DNA from 2 places in the Microbispora sp. H10830 genome. Region 2 is predicted to be linked to the other one. Evidence: riboswitches for the same ligand, from Rfam matches in the RefSeq annotation. Region 2 holds a riboswitch; the other holds the start of a gene.
What was found. A riboswitch is a leader RNA that binds a small molecule or an ion and turns the genes downstream of it on or off. The one in region 2 is predicted to bind glycine.
Positions count from the first base shown of each region.

Region 1: it holds a riboswitch for glycine, as region 2 does, so the genes downstream of both, gcvP (aminomethyl-transferring glycine dehydrogenase) here and gcvT (glycine cleavage system aminomethyltransferase GcvT) in region 2, are expected to answer to the same signal.

Region 1 is NZ_JABBWX010000014.1:160,222-167,983, reverse strand. Features, by position in the region: gene HHX35_RS31500 (DUF5999 family protein) at 320-520, shown strand; gene HHX35_RS31495 (alpha/beta family hydrolase) at 507-1,103, opposite strand; gene HHX35_RS31490 (hypothetical protein) at 1,193-1,606, shown strand; gene HHX35_RS31485 (hypothetical protein) at 1,624-2,166, opposite strand; gene gcvP (aminomethyl-transferring glycine dehydrogenase) at 2,259-5,084, opposite strand; glycine riboswitch at 5,267-5,358, opposite strand; gene HHX35_RS31475 (MerR family transcriptional regulator) at 5,424-6,041, opposite strand; gene HHX35_RS31470 (bifunctional nuclease family protein) at 6,197-6,667, opposite strand; gene HHX35_RS31465 (MerR family transcriptional regulator) at 6,744-7,400, opposite strand; gene HHX35_RS31460 (FHA domain-containing protein) at 7,420-7,762, opposite strand, start outside.
Region 2 is NZ_JABBWX010000010.1:241,542-249,303, forward strand. Features, by position in the region: gene HHX35_RS25430 (hypothetical protein) at 1-149, shown strand, start outside; gene HHX35_RS25435 (hypothetical protein) at 78-1,505, opposite strand; gene HHX35_RS25440 (L-serine ammonia-lyase) at 1,604-2,977, opposite strand; gene gcvH (glycine cleavage system protein GcvH) at 3,002-3,394, opposite strand; gene gcvT (glycine cleavage system aminomethyltransferase GcvT) at 3,391-4,482, opposite strand; glycine riboswitch at 4,621-4,718, opposite strand; gene HHX35_RS25455 (AfsR/SARP family transcriptional regulator) at 4,814-5,686, opposite strand; gene HHX35_RS25460 (gamma-glutamyl-gamma-aminobutyrate hydrolase family protein) at 6,006-6,695, opposite strand; gene HHX35_RS25465 (3-oxoacyl-ACP reductase) at 6,706-7,470, opposite strand; gene HHX35_RS25470 (aldehyde dehydrogenase) at 7,475-7,762, opposite strand, start outside.

The DNA.
Region 1 (7,762 bases), on a different contig from region 2:
GGAGATTTCCGGGCCGGCCGCATCGGCCGTGTTCGGTGACCGGAATCTGTGATCTCTCGGTTACCCGGCCGTCGGCGTGTCGAGGCCGGACCGTTGCCTCCAATGGGGCATTCTTGTGTACTAGGTCACATCAGTGTGCGTGAGCCTGCTCGGGGTGCGGCCGGGTCCCCTGCCCGACCGGCGGAAATGCTCCGAACTGACTATGTCGTACGGATGCGGCCGAGCCGCAAACTGGTGTAGTCCAGTGTGGTGTGCGTCATACCCCACGGACACCAGGAAGACAAAAACGAGCGAACGATAAAGACACGGAGCCCCGGCGATGTGCCCTCATGAACCGGACTGTCCCAGCGCGGATGCAAAGGACCGAGAAGCCGCCCGCACGATAGCCTGTCACCCCGAGCAAGGCTGGAGCCTGCTCTGCAACGGCGTCGTGCTGTTCGAGGACACCGGCGAGCTGCTGCCCGACGGCGGCGTCATCGCCCCGCACCGCCCCACCGACATGGCCATCAGCGCGGCCTAGGCGAAAGCAGCCACCGCGCCACCACCTCGCCCACCCGGGCGGGGTCCTTCTTGAACTCGTGCCCCTCCCCCGGGAGGACCACGAGACGTGCGGCGTCCTTCTCGTCCGGCACGCCGAACGGATCCCGATCCCCGTTGACCACGAGCACGGGGGTCCCGGCCTGCCGCAGCTCTTCCGCCCGCGACCGTTCCGGCTTGCCCGGCGGATGAAGCGGGAACGCGAGCGCCACCACCGCCTCGGCCCCGGCGGCGCTCGCGGTGCGGCAGGCGACCCGCGCGCCGTTGCTCCGCCCGCCCTGTACGAGCGGCAGGCCCGGGTGGCGCTCGCGGAGCTCGGCGACGATCGACAGCCACGCCTCGTCCTGCTTGACCGCCGACCCCGGCGCCCGCGCGCCGCGCAGCCGGAAGGGCTGGGTCACCCGCGCGACGGTCCCCCCGATCGCCAGCACCGCGTCCCGCACGGCGAGCAGGTCGGGGGCGTCCACTCCTCCCCCGGACCCGTGGGTCAGGACCAGCAGCAGCCGGGGATCGGCCGCCTCGTCCACCTCGGCCAGGGCGCGGCCGTGCGGAGTCTCGATCTCCATGCGGCGACGGTAGCGGGTCCGACCGGAGCAGGAGCAGGCGACCCTCCGATCGGAGGATGGCAGCCCTCCGCGAAAGGGGCCAGAATGTCATGGTGACGGACATCGCATCGCAGCAGCCGCCGCCCGCGACCGGGCGCCCCGTCCCTCCGCCGCCGGCGGCCGCCTCGACCCGCGAGGACCTGCGCGCCGTCATGGCGGCCCGCCGCGACCTCGGCCCTGAGTACGAGGACGCACTGGTCGACTCGTTCCTCGACAAGCTCGACGTCGAGATCGCCGCGCGGATACGCAACGAGGTGGCGGGCCAGCTACGTCACCAGCCGCCCGGACCGCTGGTCAAGCAGAAGGACAGTGCCGTGGGCGTGGCCATGGGGTCGCTGGCCCTGGGCATCCCGCTGACCGGGATCGCGGTGGGGAACGCGGGCCCCGCGGGCCTGCTCCTCGCCTGGGGCGGGATCATCGCGGTCAACTTCGCCTACGCCGTCAGCCGACGCTCCCAGCGCTGACACCCGGCTGAGCGCCCTCAGCCGGCCGCGCCGGCCTCCATCGGGGGGCGGACGTCCCGGCCCAGGCGCAGCAGCACCTGCTCGGCGAGCGCGGGGTCGGGATGGTCGAGGCCGTAGCGCCACACGGTCTCCGCGTCGGCGTCGCGGCCCCGCAGCGGCAGCGTGCGGGCCAGCAGTTCGATCGCGAGCGCGCCGGTGCCCGCGTCGGCCCCCTCCTCGCGGCTGTCCTCCACCGCCCCGGCGAACTGCGCACACGCCATCTCCAGGTGCGCCATGCCGAGCAGCACCCGCAGGCGCGCCGGGTCGGCCACCGCGCTGACCGACAGCGCCTCAAGCAGGACGTCGGCGGCCCGCTCGGGTTCGCCGTCCTCCAGCAGCCGCTCGGCCATCCGCTCGACCACGACGGACAGGCCCTCGCCGGCCTCGCCCCGGTCCGGCGCGTCCTCGTCCGCGGCGAGTTCCGCGAAGATCGCGGCCGCGCCGTCGAGGTCGCCGCTTTCGGCGAGCCGGCGCGCGTGGTCGAGCCGGTCGGACCGCCGCCCGGAATCGATGGCCGTCATACAGGGGGCCTCGCATGGTCGCAGGTGATGAGGAACGATCACCGCGATCTTAACGAGACCGGCCGCCGGGCGGGGCCGACATACCCAACTGATCAGTCCTCGTACGCCTCCAGGGGCGGGCAGGAGCAGACGAGGTTGCGGTCGCCGTACGCCTGGTCGATGCGGCGCACCGGCGACCAGTACTTGTCGTCCCGCAGGCCGGGCACCGGGTAGGCGGCCACCGCCCGCGAGTACGGGTGGGTCCACTCGTCGGCGGTGAGGCACTCGGCCGTGTGCGGGGCGTTGCGGAGCGGGTTGTCGGTCTTGTCGTACTCTCCCGACGCCACCTTGGCGATCTCGTCCCGGACGGCGATCATCGCGTCGACGAAGCGGTCGAGTTCGGCCAGGTCCTCGCTCTCCGTCGGCTCGATCATGAGCGTCCCGGCGACGGGGAACGACATCGTGGGCGCGTGGAAGCCGTAGTCGATCAGCCGCTTGGCCACGTCGTCCACCGTGACGCCGGTCTCCTTGGTGATCTGGCGCAGGTCGACGATGCACTCGTGGGCGACCAGGCCGTCCCTGCCGGTGTACAGCACCGGATAGTGCGGCGCCAGCCGCCGGGCCAGGTAGTTGGCCGACAGGATCGCCTGCTCGGTGGCCTGTCGCAGCCCGTCGGCGCCCATCATCCTGACGTACGCCCAGGAGATCGGCAGGATGCCCGCCGAGCCGTACGGCGCGGCGGACACGTGCGCCGGCAGGTGCTCGGCGAGGTGCGCCTTGACCGCCACCGGGCCGACGCCGGGACCACCGCCGCCGTGCGGGATGCAGAAGGTCTTGTGCAGGTTCAGGTGGGAGACGTCCGCGCCGAACTCGCCCAGCTTCGCCAGGCCCACCAGCGCGTTGAGGTTGGCCCCGTCCACGTAGACCTGCCCGCCGGCCTCGTGTACCCGCTCGCAGATCTCGACGATCGTCTCCTCGTACACCCCGTGGGTGGACGGGTAGGTCACCATGATCGCGGCGAGCGCGTCGCGGTGCTTGTCGATCTTGGCGGCGAGGTCGGCGACGTCGACGTTGCCGTTCTCGTCGCAGGCCACCACGACCACCCGCATGCCCGCCATGACGGCGCTGGCGGCGTTGGTGCCGTGCGCGGAGGACGGGATGAGGCACACGTCGCGGCCGTCCTCGCCCCTGGAGCGGTGGTAGGACCTGATCGCCAGCAGTCCGGCGAACTCGCCCTGGGAGCCCGCGTTCGGCTGGATCGACACCCGGTCGTAGCCGGTGACCTCGGCCAGCCAGCCCTCCAGCGTCGCGATCAGCTCGGCGTATCCCTCGGCCTGCTCCGCCGGGGCGAACGGGTGGATCGAGGCGAACTCCGGCCAGGTGACCGGCTCCATCTCTGTGGTCGCGTTGAGCTTCATCGTGCAGGAGCCCAGCGGGATCATCGAGCGGTCGAGCGCGATGTCCTTGTCCTGCAGCCGCCGCAGGTAGCGCAGCATCGCCGTCTCGGACCGGTGGGAGTGGAACACCGGGTGGGTGAGGAAGTCCGAGGTCCGCTGCAGGTCGGCCGGGAGCGCGTCGGAGGTCACCCGATCGAGGTCCTCGACCACGAGTTCGGGCGCGCCGAACGCCGCCCAGACCGCCCGCAGGTGGTCCGTGGTGGTCTTCTCGTCGCAGGCGACCCCGACGTGGTCGTCGTCGGCCAGGCGCAGGTTCACGCCCCGCTCCGCGGCGGCGGCCACGACCTGAGCGGCCCGCCCGGGCACCCGGGCGAGCACGGTGTCGAAGAACTCGTCGTGGACGACCTCCACGCCGCCCTCGCGCAGCCCCGCGGCCAGGACGGCCGCGTGGCGGTGCACCCGCTGGGCGATCCTCCTGAGGCCCTCCGGGCCGTGGTAAACGGCGTACATCGACGCCATGACGGCGAGCAGCACCTGCGCGGTGCAGATGTTGCTGGTGGCCTTCTCCCGCCGGATGTGCTGCTCGCGGGTCTGCAGGGCCAGCCGGTAGGCCGTGCGGCCGTCGGCGTCCACCGAGACGCCGACCAGGCGGCCCGGCATCTGCCGCTGCAGGCCCTCGCGGACGGCCATGTACGCGGCGTGGGGGCCGCCGTAGCCCAGCGGGACACCGAAGCGCTGGGAGGAGCCGACGGCGATGTCGGCGCCCTGCTCGCCCGGAGTCTCCAGCAGGGTCAGCGCCAGCAGGTCGGCCGCGGCCACCAGCAGCGCCCCCTGGGCGTGCGCCCGCTCGGCGACCGCGCGGAAGGATGCCACCCGGCCGCTCGCGCCCGGATACTGGACGAGGACTCCGAAGCACTCGGGCAGCTCGCCGGCGAGGTCGGACTCCACCAGCGTGATGCCGAGCGGCTCGGCGCGGGTCGCCAGCACGGCCTTGGTCTGCGGCAGCGCGTCGGCGTCCACCACGAACACGTCGGTCTTCACCTTGCTCGCCCGCCGGGCCAGCGTCATCGCCTCGGCCGCGGCCGTCGCCTCGTCGAGCAGGGACGCGCCGGCGACGTCGAGGCCGGTGAGGTCCGACACGACCGTCTGGAAGTTCAGCAGCGCCTCCAGCCGGCCCTGCGAGATCTCCGGCTGGTAGGGCGTGTACGCGGTGTACCAGCCGGGGTTCTCCATCACGTTGCGGAGAACGACACCCGGGGTGATCGTGTCGTGGTACCCGAGGCCGATCATCGGGGTCAGCACCCGGTTGCGGCCGGCGAGGGCGCGCAGCTCGGCCAGAGCCTCGGCCTCCCCCACCGCCTCGGGCAGGTTCAGCGGGCCGCGCGTGCGGATGGCCTCGGGCACGGCCACCGCGAGCAGGTCGGCCACCGACTCGTAGCCGACGGCCTCCAGCATCCGGGCGCGGCCGGCCTCGGAGGGGCCGATATGACGGGTGGCGAAGGGCGGAGCGGAAAGATCGCGAAGCGTGGACCGATCGGTCATGACAGGGGCCTCCTGGGCGGGTCGAGACCTGCGGCGACCGTCCGGCGCCCTGCGTGGCGCGGCCGGTCGTGAAGCGGTCTCCCCCTCTGTCATCGGACCTGAGAGCTTCACCGGGCCGTCGAGCCCGGCTTTCCCCTTCGGTGAGGCGCCGCCTGGCCGGCGGGCCTGCTTTTCAGAGTCGCCTCGTCCGTGCGGTACGGATGCCTGAGAGATTCCGGGGAGGTTTGCTCCTTCGGCGCCCCTGAAGGCCAGGGGTCTCTCCCGCACGAGGTCGTCGGCCGTGTCCCACTCTACCGGCTACCCGATATCAGGCATCACTCCCACCCCTGCGGAATGATCTCAGCCGGTCCTGCGGGCCTTTCTCCGGCGGGCCAGCTCGTCCGAGGGATGGTCCCCCTCCGCATCCGGAGCGGCCTCCGCGCGCTCGCCCGGAAGCTCGGCCAGCGATCCCTCGACCTCCCGCCACACCCGCCCGAGCGCGATGCCGAACACGCCCTGGCCACCCTGCAGCAGGTCGATCACCTCGTCGGCGCTCGTGCACTCGTAGACGCTCACGCCGTCGCTCATCAAAGTGATCTGGGCCAGGTCGTTGACGCCCCGGTCGCGCAAATGCCGTACGGCGGTGCGTATCTGCTGGAGGGAGACCCCCGTGTCCAGAAGACGTTTGACGACCTTCAGGACGAGGATGTCGCGGAAGCTGTACAGTCGCTGGGACCCGGATCCCTGGGCGGCCCTTATCGTCGGGAGCACCAGTTCGGTCCGGGCCCAGTAGTCGAGTTGCCGGTAGGTGATCCCGGCCGCCGCGCACGCCGTGGGCCCGCGGTATCCGATGCCCTGAGGCAGCGCCGTCGGCTGCTCGTCGAACAGCAGACCCTGTTCGCCGGCGCGCTCACGCGCCGCCTGCCGAACCGGGTCGTGCTGGCCGGCCGACTTACCCTCGCCGCTGCTGACCGCCACTGCGGACCTCCGGCTTTCTCTCATCCCACGGTCTGATCTGGGGGTTCGTGAATTACAACCGTGGTTTCCCTTGCACCGTAGGACCGGGGCCATCGTCAGTCAACGACCCCGTCCGGCGCGTCGTGAAGCGTAATCTCCCGAAATCGTCCGGCACGTCAGCCCGCCCGGCCGAAGTCTTCCGGTGTGATTTTGTCCAGGAACTCGCGGAACTTTTCCACTTCGTCTTCCTGGTCGTCGGGCATGCTCACGCCCGCCTCCTGGATCACGTCCTCACTCGCGTAGATCGTCGCGCCCGTACGCAACGCCAGCGCGATCGAGTCCGAAGGACGGGCGCTGACCTCCACGCCGTTGGAGAAGACCAGATCGGCGAAGAAGATTCCATCGCGGAGCGCGACGATGTTGACGGTGCGCAACCGCACCCCCAAGGCCTCAAGAACGTCACGGAACAAGTCGTGGGTCAGCGGCCGGGGCGGCGGCTCCTCCGCCTGCGCCAACGCGATAGCGGTCGCCTCGGTCATGCCTATCCAGATCGGCAGGTACCGATCACCGCTCGTCTCCTTCAGGAGAACGATCGGCTGGTTGGTGGGCATCTCAACGCGAACCCCCACGACCTCCATCTGCAACACGGGCGGCTCCGTCTCAAGCGTCGCGGCATATCACCAGGCATTCAACGTAACACCCACGGAGGTGCGGATGTGCCGGTCACCGCCCCAGAACGCCGCGAACACTCCCACGCAGTAACGCATTGTGAAGTTCCTGGAGAAGTCCGGAGATCTCCCGGGCGGTCTCGTCCGCCTCCGCGATCGCCCCCGGCGCCTTGCGCCGCAGCAGCGGGGCCACCGCCTGCTCGATGAGACCGGCCTCCCGCTCCACCGCGGCGCGGATCGCCCTCAGGTGCCGCGCCTGCAGGCCGAACCGCGCCAGCGCCCCCACGCTGCGCGCGACCTCCAGCGCCTCGCCGTCGTAGCGGCGCGCCACGGGGGCGACCAGGCCGAAGCTCTCCATCTCGGCCAGGGTCTCCTCGTCGATGCCTGCGGCCTCGATGAGCTCCTCCCGGCTGAGACGCACGGGCGGGGCGCCGTCGGACACGGCGTGCGGACGGGCCGCCTGCTCGTCCAGCTGATCCTTGATCACGCGGAGCGGCAGGTACTGGTCACGCTGCGCACGCAGGATGTACCGCAGGCGCTCGACGTCGTTGAAGGTGAACTTGCGGTACCCCGACGGGCTCCGCTGGGGCTCGATCAGCCCCTCACCCTCCAGAAACCGGATCTTGGAGACGGTCACGTCCGGGAACTCGCCCTGCAGCAGGGCGAGCACCTCCCCGATGCTCATGAACGCCCGTACGGCCTGCGCGCTCATGACTCCTCCTCCTCACCGATCACAGCCCTCCGGGACCACGCGTGAGGAACACCAGCCGGAACTTGCCGATCTGCACCTCGTCGCCGCCCTGCAACGGGGACTCCTCGATGCGCTCCCGGTTGACGTAGGTGCCGTTGAGGCTGCCCACATCACGCACGGTGAACTGGCCGCCGCGCCGGTAGAACTCCACGTGCCTCCTGGACACCGTCACATCGTCCAGGAAAATGTCGCTTTCCGGGTGGCGACCCGCCGTAGTGAGGTCGCTGTCGAGCAGAAAACGACTCCCCGCGTTCGGGCCCCGCATGACCACCAGCAGAGCCGTGCCGGGCGGCAACTGCTCGACCGCGGCCCTGTCCGGCAGC
Region 2 (7,762 bases):
GGCTGCGGGTGTCGGTGTCGCTCCGGCGGTCGGCCGACCTGCGACAGGTGATCAGGCGGCTGGACGAGTCGGCGGTCTCACGCGTTCGCCGCGCGGTCGGCCGCGACGACGCGCTTGCCGTCGTTCGCCTGCACGTCCGCCGCCGCTGACCGGCCCTCCCTGCGCCATGGCGCGGGGGTCGCGCCCGTGCCGAGGGCGAGCCCGGCGGCCAGGCAGGCGAGCGGCACGACGGGCACCACATAGCGGTGGTCGAAGGCGGCGATCAGGGGTGGCAGCAGGAGCAGGACCGCCGCCGCGGCCCAGGGCAGCAGCGCCGTCCACCGCCGGGCCGCCAGCCCGGCGAGCCCGGCCAGCAGGACCGCCGCCAGCAGCGGCCCGCGCAGGAAGCCCTGCTCCTGGTAGGCGCGCAGCCACCCCGCGAACGGCTCGGCCACCTTCGTGTCCCCGGAGCTCCCCTGGTAGGCGGTGGTCAGCGCGCCCGCCGTACGGCCGCCGGAGGCCACCTTGGAGGTGAACGGCTTCACCGTGGCGGGGAACACGTACGCGCTCTGCGTGCCCGGGGCGGGGTAGACCTTCCGGTCCCATTCGAACGCCCACATGGCGTCGTGCAGCCCTGTCGTCAGGAAGTCGAGGGGCTGGCTGCGGATCGCCAGCGAGGCGAACTCGCTCGCCAGCCGGTCCTTGTCCTTCTTCACCCGCTGGATGGGCGAGTCGGCGGCCCAGATGTAGGCGGGCGCGGCGAGCCTGGGCTCCGACGGGCACAGCACCGCGAGCTCCTTCGGCGGCTTCATCACCGAGCAGTCGGCGAAGGTCATCGTGCGCGACCACAGCCATGTGCTGCTGCCGCCCATCCCGTACGACCCGTGGGCGTCGTGGAACCAGACGGCGTACCCGCCGAGCACGGCGGACGCGGCGGCGAGCCCGGCGAGCGCGGTCCTCCAGCGTCCGGCGAACAGGACGGGCAGCAGCGCCAGCGCGATCAGGGGCAGCCCGAGGGTGCGGGTGACCGTGGCGAACCCGAGCAGCAGCAGCGCCGCGACGACGGACCACGCGCCCGGGCGAGGGCGCCACAGCAGGATCGTCACGGCGGCCACGACCAGCGCGGTGAACAGCAGGTCCGCCATGACGAGGTGTTCGAGCTGGATCTGGTGGACGTCGAGCAGCACCGGCGCCGCCGCCAGCGCCGCTCCCCAGCCCGGCAGCCGTGTCCGCCGGCGCAGCACCGCGTAGACGCAGACGGCCATGCCGAGACCGAGCAGGTGCTGGACGATCACGACGGCGGTGATGCTCCCCAGCGGGCTCAGCGCCGCCAGGAACAGCGAGTAGCCGGACGGCCGCGAGGGCAGCGGCCGCAGGTCGAGGGCCGAGCTGAGGTAGGCGAAGGAGTCGGCCCAGAACCACAGCGCGGGCCGGTAGCCGAGCACGGCGAGCGCGCGCAGCGCGACGCCCGCCGCCAGCACGACCAGGAACGCCCGATGTGGGCGCAGCGCCTCGCGCCACCTCACGTGACGGCCCTCCTCCTCGACGGGAAGTCACCACGATATTGGCGAGCCGCACATGCGTCACATCCGCGACATCATGGCGCTCGCTGGCGGCGCGAGGTTCAGCACTCGATGACGTTGACGGCGAGGCCGCCGCGCGAGGTCTCCTTGTATTTGTCGAGCATGTCCCTGCCGGTGTCGCGCATCGTCTTGATCGCCTTGTCGAGCGACACGAAGTGGCGGCCGTCGCCGCGCAGCGCGATGCGGGCGGCGGCGATCGCCTTGATCGAGGCGACGGCGTTGCGCTCGATGCACGGGATCTGGACGAGCCCGCCGATCGGGTCGCAGGTCAGGCCGAGGTTGTGCTCGATGCCGATCTCGGCGGCGTTCTCGACCTGCTCCGGCGTCCCGCCGAGCGCCTCGGTGAGGCCCGCCGCCGCCATCGAGCAGGCCGAGCCGACCTCGCCCTGGCAGCCCACCTCCGCGCCGGAGATGGAGGCGTTCTCCTTGAACAGCACGCCGATCGCGCCCGCGGTGAGCAGGAAGCGGACGACGCCGTCCTCGCCGGCACCCGGGAGGAAGCGCATGTAGTAGGACAGGACGGCCGGGACGATGCCGGCGGCGCCGTTGGTCGGCGCGGTGACGATCCGGCCGCCCGCGGCGTTCTCCTCGTTGACGGCCAGCGCGAACAGCGTGACCCAGTCCATCGCCCGCAGCGGGTCGGTCCCGTCGGCCTCGCCCTGCAGCCGCCGGTGCAGCTGGTGGGCCCGGCGGCGCACCTTGAGCCCGCCCGGCAGGACGCCCTCGCGGCCGATGCCGCGCCGAACGCACTCGGCCATCACCGACCACAGGTGCAGCAGGCGCGCCCGGATCTCCTCCTCCGTACGGCCGAAGGCCTTCTCGTTCTCCATCATCAGGCCGGAGATCGACAGGCCGGTCTCGGCGCAGTGCGCGAGCAGTTCGTGCGCGGTCGTGAAGGCGTACGGCAGCACCGTGTCGTCCGGCTTGATCCGGTCGGCGCCGGTGGCGTTCTCGTCCACCACGAAGCCGCCGCCGACCGAGTAGTACACCTTCTCGCGCAGCACCGTGTCGTCGGCGTACGCCGTGAACCGCATGCCGTTCGGGTGGTGGGGGAGCGACAGCTTGCGCTCGAAGACGAGGTGCTCGCCGACCACGAACGGGATCTCGTGCATCCCGTACAAGGTGACCGTGCCGCTCGCCCGCATCGCCGCCAGCCGTTCGTCTACGGTGTCGACGTCGACCAGTTCGGGCTTGTCGCCGGACAGGCCCAGCAGGACCGCCTTGTCGCTGCCGTGGCCCTTGCCGGTCAACCCGAGCGAGCCGTACAGGATGGCATCGACCCGGGTCGCCTTCTCCAGCAGCCCGTCCTGGTGCAGCCCGCGGACGAACTTGTGCGCCGCCGCCATCGGGCCGCCCGTGTGCGAGCTGGACGGCCCGATCCCCACCTTGAACAGGTCGAAGACGCTGATCGCCATTGACCCTCGCCTCTCAGCCGGCTGTCAGGACTCGCCGGAGGTCAGCGCGGTGTACTCCGCGGCCGACAGCAGGTCCTCCGGCGCCTCCTCCACGCGCACGCGGAACAGCCAGCCCTCGCCGTACGGGTCGGAGTTGACCAGCGAGGGGTTGTCCACGACGGCGGAGTTGATCTCGACGACCTCGCCGCCGACCGGCGCGAAGATGTCGCTCACGGACTTGGTGGACTCCACCTCGCCGACCGCGTCGCCGGCCGCGACCGTCGAGCCGACCTCCGAGTGCACCTCCACGTAAACCACGTCGCCGAGTTGCTCGGCCGCGTACGCCGTGATGCCCACCGTCACGGTGAGGCCGTCCTCGATCCCGGCCACCCACTCGTGTTCCTTGGTGTAGCTCAGGTCGTCCGGAATGGTGCTCACTTGCTCCTCCTGTAGAAAGGCAGATCGACGACGTCGACCGGTTCTTGGCTGCCCCGGATGTCCACGGCCAGGCCACCCTTCTCCAGGGCGCCCTCGTCGACGTACGCCATGGCGATCGGGCGGCCGAGGGACTGCGACGGGGCGCCGCTGGTCACCTCGCCGACGACGGCGCCCTCGCGGGTGACCGGGTAGCCGTGGCGGGGCACGCGGCGGCCGCGCGCCACCAGCCCGACCAGGCGCCGCCTGGTGCCGTTCTCCGCCGCCCGTTCGAGGGCGGCCTTACCCACGAAGTCGCCGGGCTTGTCGAAGCGGACGACCCGGCCGAGTCCCGCGTCGAACGGCGTGATCGCCGCGCTCAGCTCGTTGCCGTACAGCGGCATGCCGGCTTCCAGGCGCAGCGTGTCGCGGGCCGACAGCCCGGCGGGGACGAGCCCGGCGTCCTTGCCCGCCTCGGCGAGGGCGTTCCACAGGGGCACGGCGTGCTCGTTCAGCACGAAAAGCTCGAAGCCGTCCTCGCCGGTGTATCCGGTGCGTGCGATCAGGGCGGGCGTGCCCGCGACGACGCCGGGGACGATGGCGTAGTACTTCAGATCGTCGAGGTCGGCGTCGGTCAGCGCGGTCAGGATCTCGGCGCTGCGCGGGCCCTGCACCGCGACCAGCGCGTACTCGTCCGACCGGTCGGTCACCCGCGCGTCGTGGCCCCGGACCCGGTCGGCGAGCTCACGGGCGACGAGGGCGTAGTTGGAGGCGTTGGCGACGACCATGTACTGGTCTTCGTCGAGGCGGTAGACGATGAGATCGTCGAGGATGCCGCCGGTCTCGTTCACGATCATCGTGTAGCGGGCGCGGCCGGGCGCGAGGACGCTGAGATGTCCCACGAGAGCGTGGTCGAGCGCCTCGCCCGCCTGCGCGCCGACGACGAAGATCTCCCCCATGTGGGACAGGTCGAACAGCCCCGCGGCCGTGCGCACCGCGTTGTGCTCGGCCGACTCACTGCCGTAGCGCAGGGGCATCTGCCAGCCCGCGAAGTCGGTCAGGGTCGCGCCGAGACTTTCGTGGACCTCGCGGAGCGGGGTGGTTCGGGACATGCGCACCTCGGAAGGACGGATGCTGCGTTTGACTATCGGGCATCCTCCCCCTCTGTCATCGGCGCCTGAGAGCTTCGTCCGATCTTTGCCGGACTTTCACCTTCGGCGAGGCCTTCCGGCCTTCTTTCCAGAGGTCACCTGGCCCGCACGGTCCTTTGCCTTGAGAGGTTCGCGGGGAGGGCTTGCTCCTTCAGGGGCCCTGACCGGATGCCAGGACGCTCTCCCGCACGGGATCACCGGTGTGCTGCAAGCCTAGTGGTTCGCCGCCATCCCCGTAACCGGCGGATCGTCCCGATTTCCTCGATCGAGATTCCGTCCTTGCGGGCTTTCGTTACGGTCTGTGATCGCACTCGCGTGCCAGCCGATGCCCCGCGCGGAGGCGCATCAGGGCGGACGGAAGGTCGTCGCCGGTGAGGATCCGCTGGTGGAGGGCCTGCGTGTCGGGGGACGGCTCGGTGCCGAGGCGGTCGACCAGGGTGCGGCGCAGTCGCTGGTAGGACGCCGAGGCGTCGTGGGTGCGGCCCGACCGGTGCAGCGCCAGCATGAGCTGCCGGTGCGGCCGTTCGCGCAGCGGGTGGCGCCGGGCCCACTGGGCAAGGCCGCCGACGATCTCGTGATGGTGCCCGAGCGCCAGCCGTACGTCGAAGAGGTCCTCGGTCACCGCGCGCCGGTCCTCGTCGAGCCGTTCGGCCCACGCGGAGAGCTCGTCCACATGCCTCATGGCGAGCAGGGCGTCGCCCCGCCACAGGCTCAGCGCGTTCTCGAACATCCTCGCCGCATTGTGGTAATCGCCATTTTCGCGAGCGATTCTGCCCTGTGCCGCGAAATGGTTGAATACTGCAGCATCCACGGATCCCGGCGGGACGGAAAGAAGGTAGCCGCCGTCCACGGTGTGCAGCGGAGAAAGGCCGGGGTCGCGTGGCGAGAGCCGCCGCCGCACCTGTGCGATGTAGGTGGTAAGATTCCGCGGCGCCGATTTAGTGGGACGGCCATTCCACAACAGATCGATGAGCCGGTCCCGGTGAACCGCGATATTCGGATTGAGCAGGAACAGTGCGAGGAGCTGCCGGTGCCTCGGGGCGAGCCCGGCGATGACATCCCCTGAGGGTTTCATGGCCAGGAACGGTCCGAGCACGGCGTATAACACGGTTCCCCTCGCACGAAAGCAGCGTGAACGCGCCGACGATGCGGCTTTGATCGCCATTTGACCATATCTCTCTCCGGCGGCTTGAGTCAAAAAATAGTCGTTTGTATGTCGGCCGCTCCGGAGTCCATAAACGCCGCTCTGTGGGTCGCAATGCCCGGCCCCGTGCGCGCCGATACGCCGATAACCTAAATGAAATCGGTTACAGATCAAGCTCTCGCCGACTGTCCATGCGGGCGGAGTGGGAGTGTGACGCCGATTACGCGGTGATCGGCGCGGGCCCGGGGAGGTGCGGCTTATGACGGACGAGGATTTCCGGGAGCCGGTCGGCACGCTCGGCGGGATGGCCGGCGAAGACGGCGCCGATCCCGCGGGACCCTCAGTGGCGGGCGGCGGCGACGAGGGCGTGGAACAGCGGGCCGTCCTCGTCGGCCTCCGGGTGCCACTGGACGGCCAGGGCGAACGCCGCGCCCGTGACCTCGACGGCCTCGATCGTGCCGTCGTCCGAGCGGGCGGTGACCTCCAGCCCGTCCGCCAGGCGGTCGATCGCCTGGTGGTGGTAGTGGGCGGGCGTCAGGTCCTCGCCGTCGTAGATCTTGGCCAACCCCGGCGACAGCCGTACGGGGAGGCGGCCGAACGTCCCGGGGGCGGGGGAGTGGGCGGTGTGGCCGACCAGGTCGGGCAGGTGCTGGTGGAGGGTGCCGCCCAGCGCCACGTTGAGCACCTGCAGGCCCCGGCAGATGCCGAGGAACGGCAGGCCGGTGCGCAGGGCGGCGTCCATCAGCCCGAACTCCGCCTCGTCGCGGAACTCCCGGACATATCCGGTCTGTTCGGCGGGTGGCGCGCCGTACCGGGCGGGGTCGATGTCGCCCCCGCCCGCGATGATCAGCCCGTCCAGCCGCCCGGCCAGCGCGGCGGGCTCCCCTGCGGGCGGCAGGATGACCGGCTGGCCTCCCGCCCGCGCGATGTGGTCGACGTACATGTACGGCAGCAGCGCCGCCTGCATGTCCCAGACGGTGAACCTCGCCGGCTCGACGTAGCACGTCACGCCGATCACGGGACGGGCCATGGCATACCCCTTACAGCGGAGTGACGTACGCGCCGGAGATGCCGCCGTCGACCAGGAACTCCGAGGCGGTGATGAACGACGCGTCGTCGGAGGCGAGGAACGCGACCGCCGCGGCGATCTCCTCGGCCCGGGCGAAACGGCCGATCGGCACGTGGACGAGACGGCGCTGGGCGCGCTCGGGGTCCTTGGCGAACAGTTCCCGCAGCAGCGGGGTGTCCACAGGCCCGGGGCACAGCGCGTTGACCCGGATGCCCTCGCGGGCGAACTGGACGCCCAGCTCGCGGCTCATCGCGAGCACGCCGCCCTTGGAGGCGGTGTAGGAGATCTGCGAGGTGGCCGAGCCCAACACCGCGACGAACGACGCGGTGTTGACGATCGAGCCCTTGCCCTGCCGCTGCATGTACGGGATCACGTGCTTGCAGCACAGGTAGACGCTGGTGAGGTTGACCTCCTGCACCCGGCGCCAGGCGTCGATGCCGGTCTCCAGGATGGAGTCGTCGTCCGGTGGCGAGATGCCCGCGTTGTTGAACGCGATGTCGACGCTGCCGAACTCCTCGAACGCGGTCCGGTACATCCGGGCCACGTCGTCCTCGTTCGCCACGTCCACCTTGACGAACAGGCCGCCGACCTCCCCTGCCGCCTTCGTGCCGGCCTCCTCGTCGAGGTCGGCCACCACGACCTTGGCGCCCTCCTGGGCGAACCGGTGGGCCGTGGCCAGCCCGATGCCGCTGCCCGCCCCGGTGATGACGGCGACGCGGTCCTGCAAACGCTGCATTGATCTACTCCGTGGAGATGAAGACGTTCTTGGTCTCGGTGAAGGCCGACAGGGCGTCCGGGCCGAGCTCCCGGCCGAGGCCCGACTGCTTGAAGCCGCCGAACGGGGTCCAGTAGCGGACGCTGGAGTGCGAGTTGACCGACAGGTTGCCCGCCTCGACGGCCCGCGCCACGCGCAGCGCCCGGCCCACGTCGCGGGTCCAGATCGACCCCGACAGGCCGTACGCCGTGTCGTTGGCGATCCGTACGGCGTCGGCCTCGTCCTCGAACGGCACGACGGACACCACGGGCCC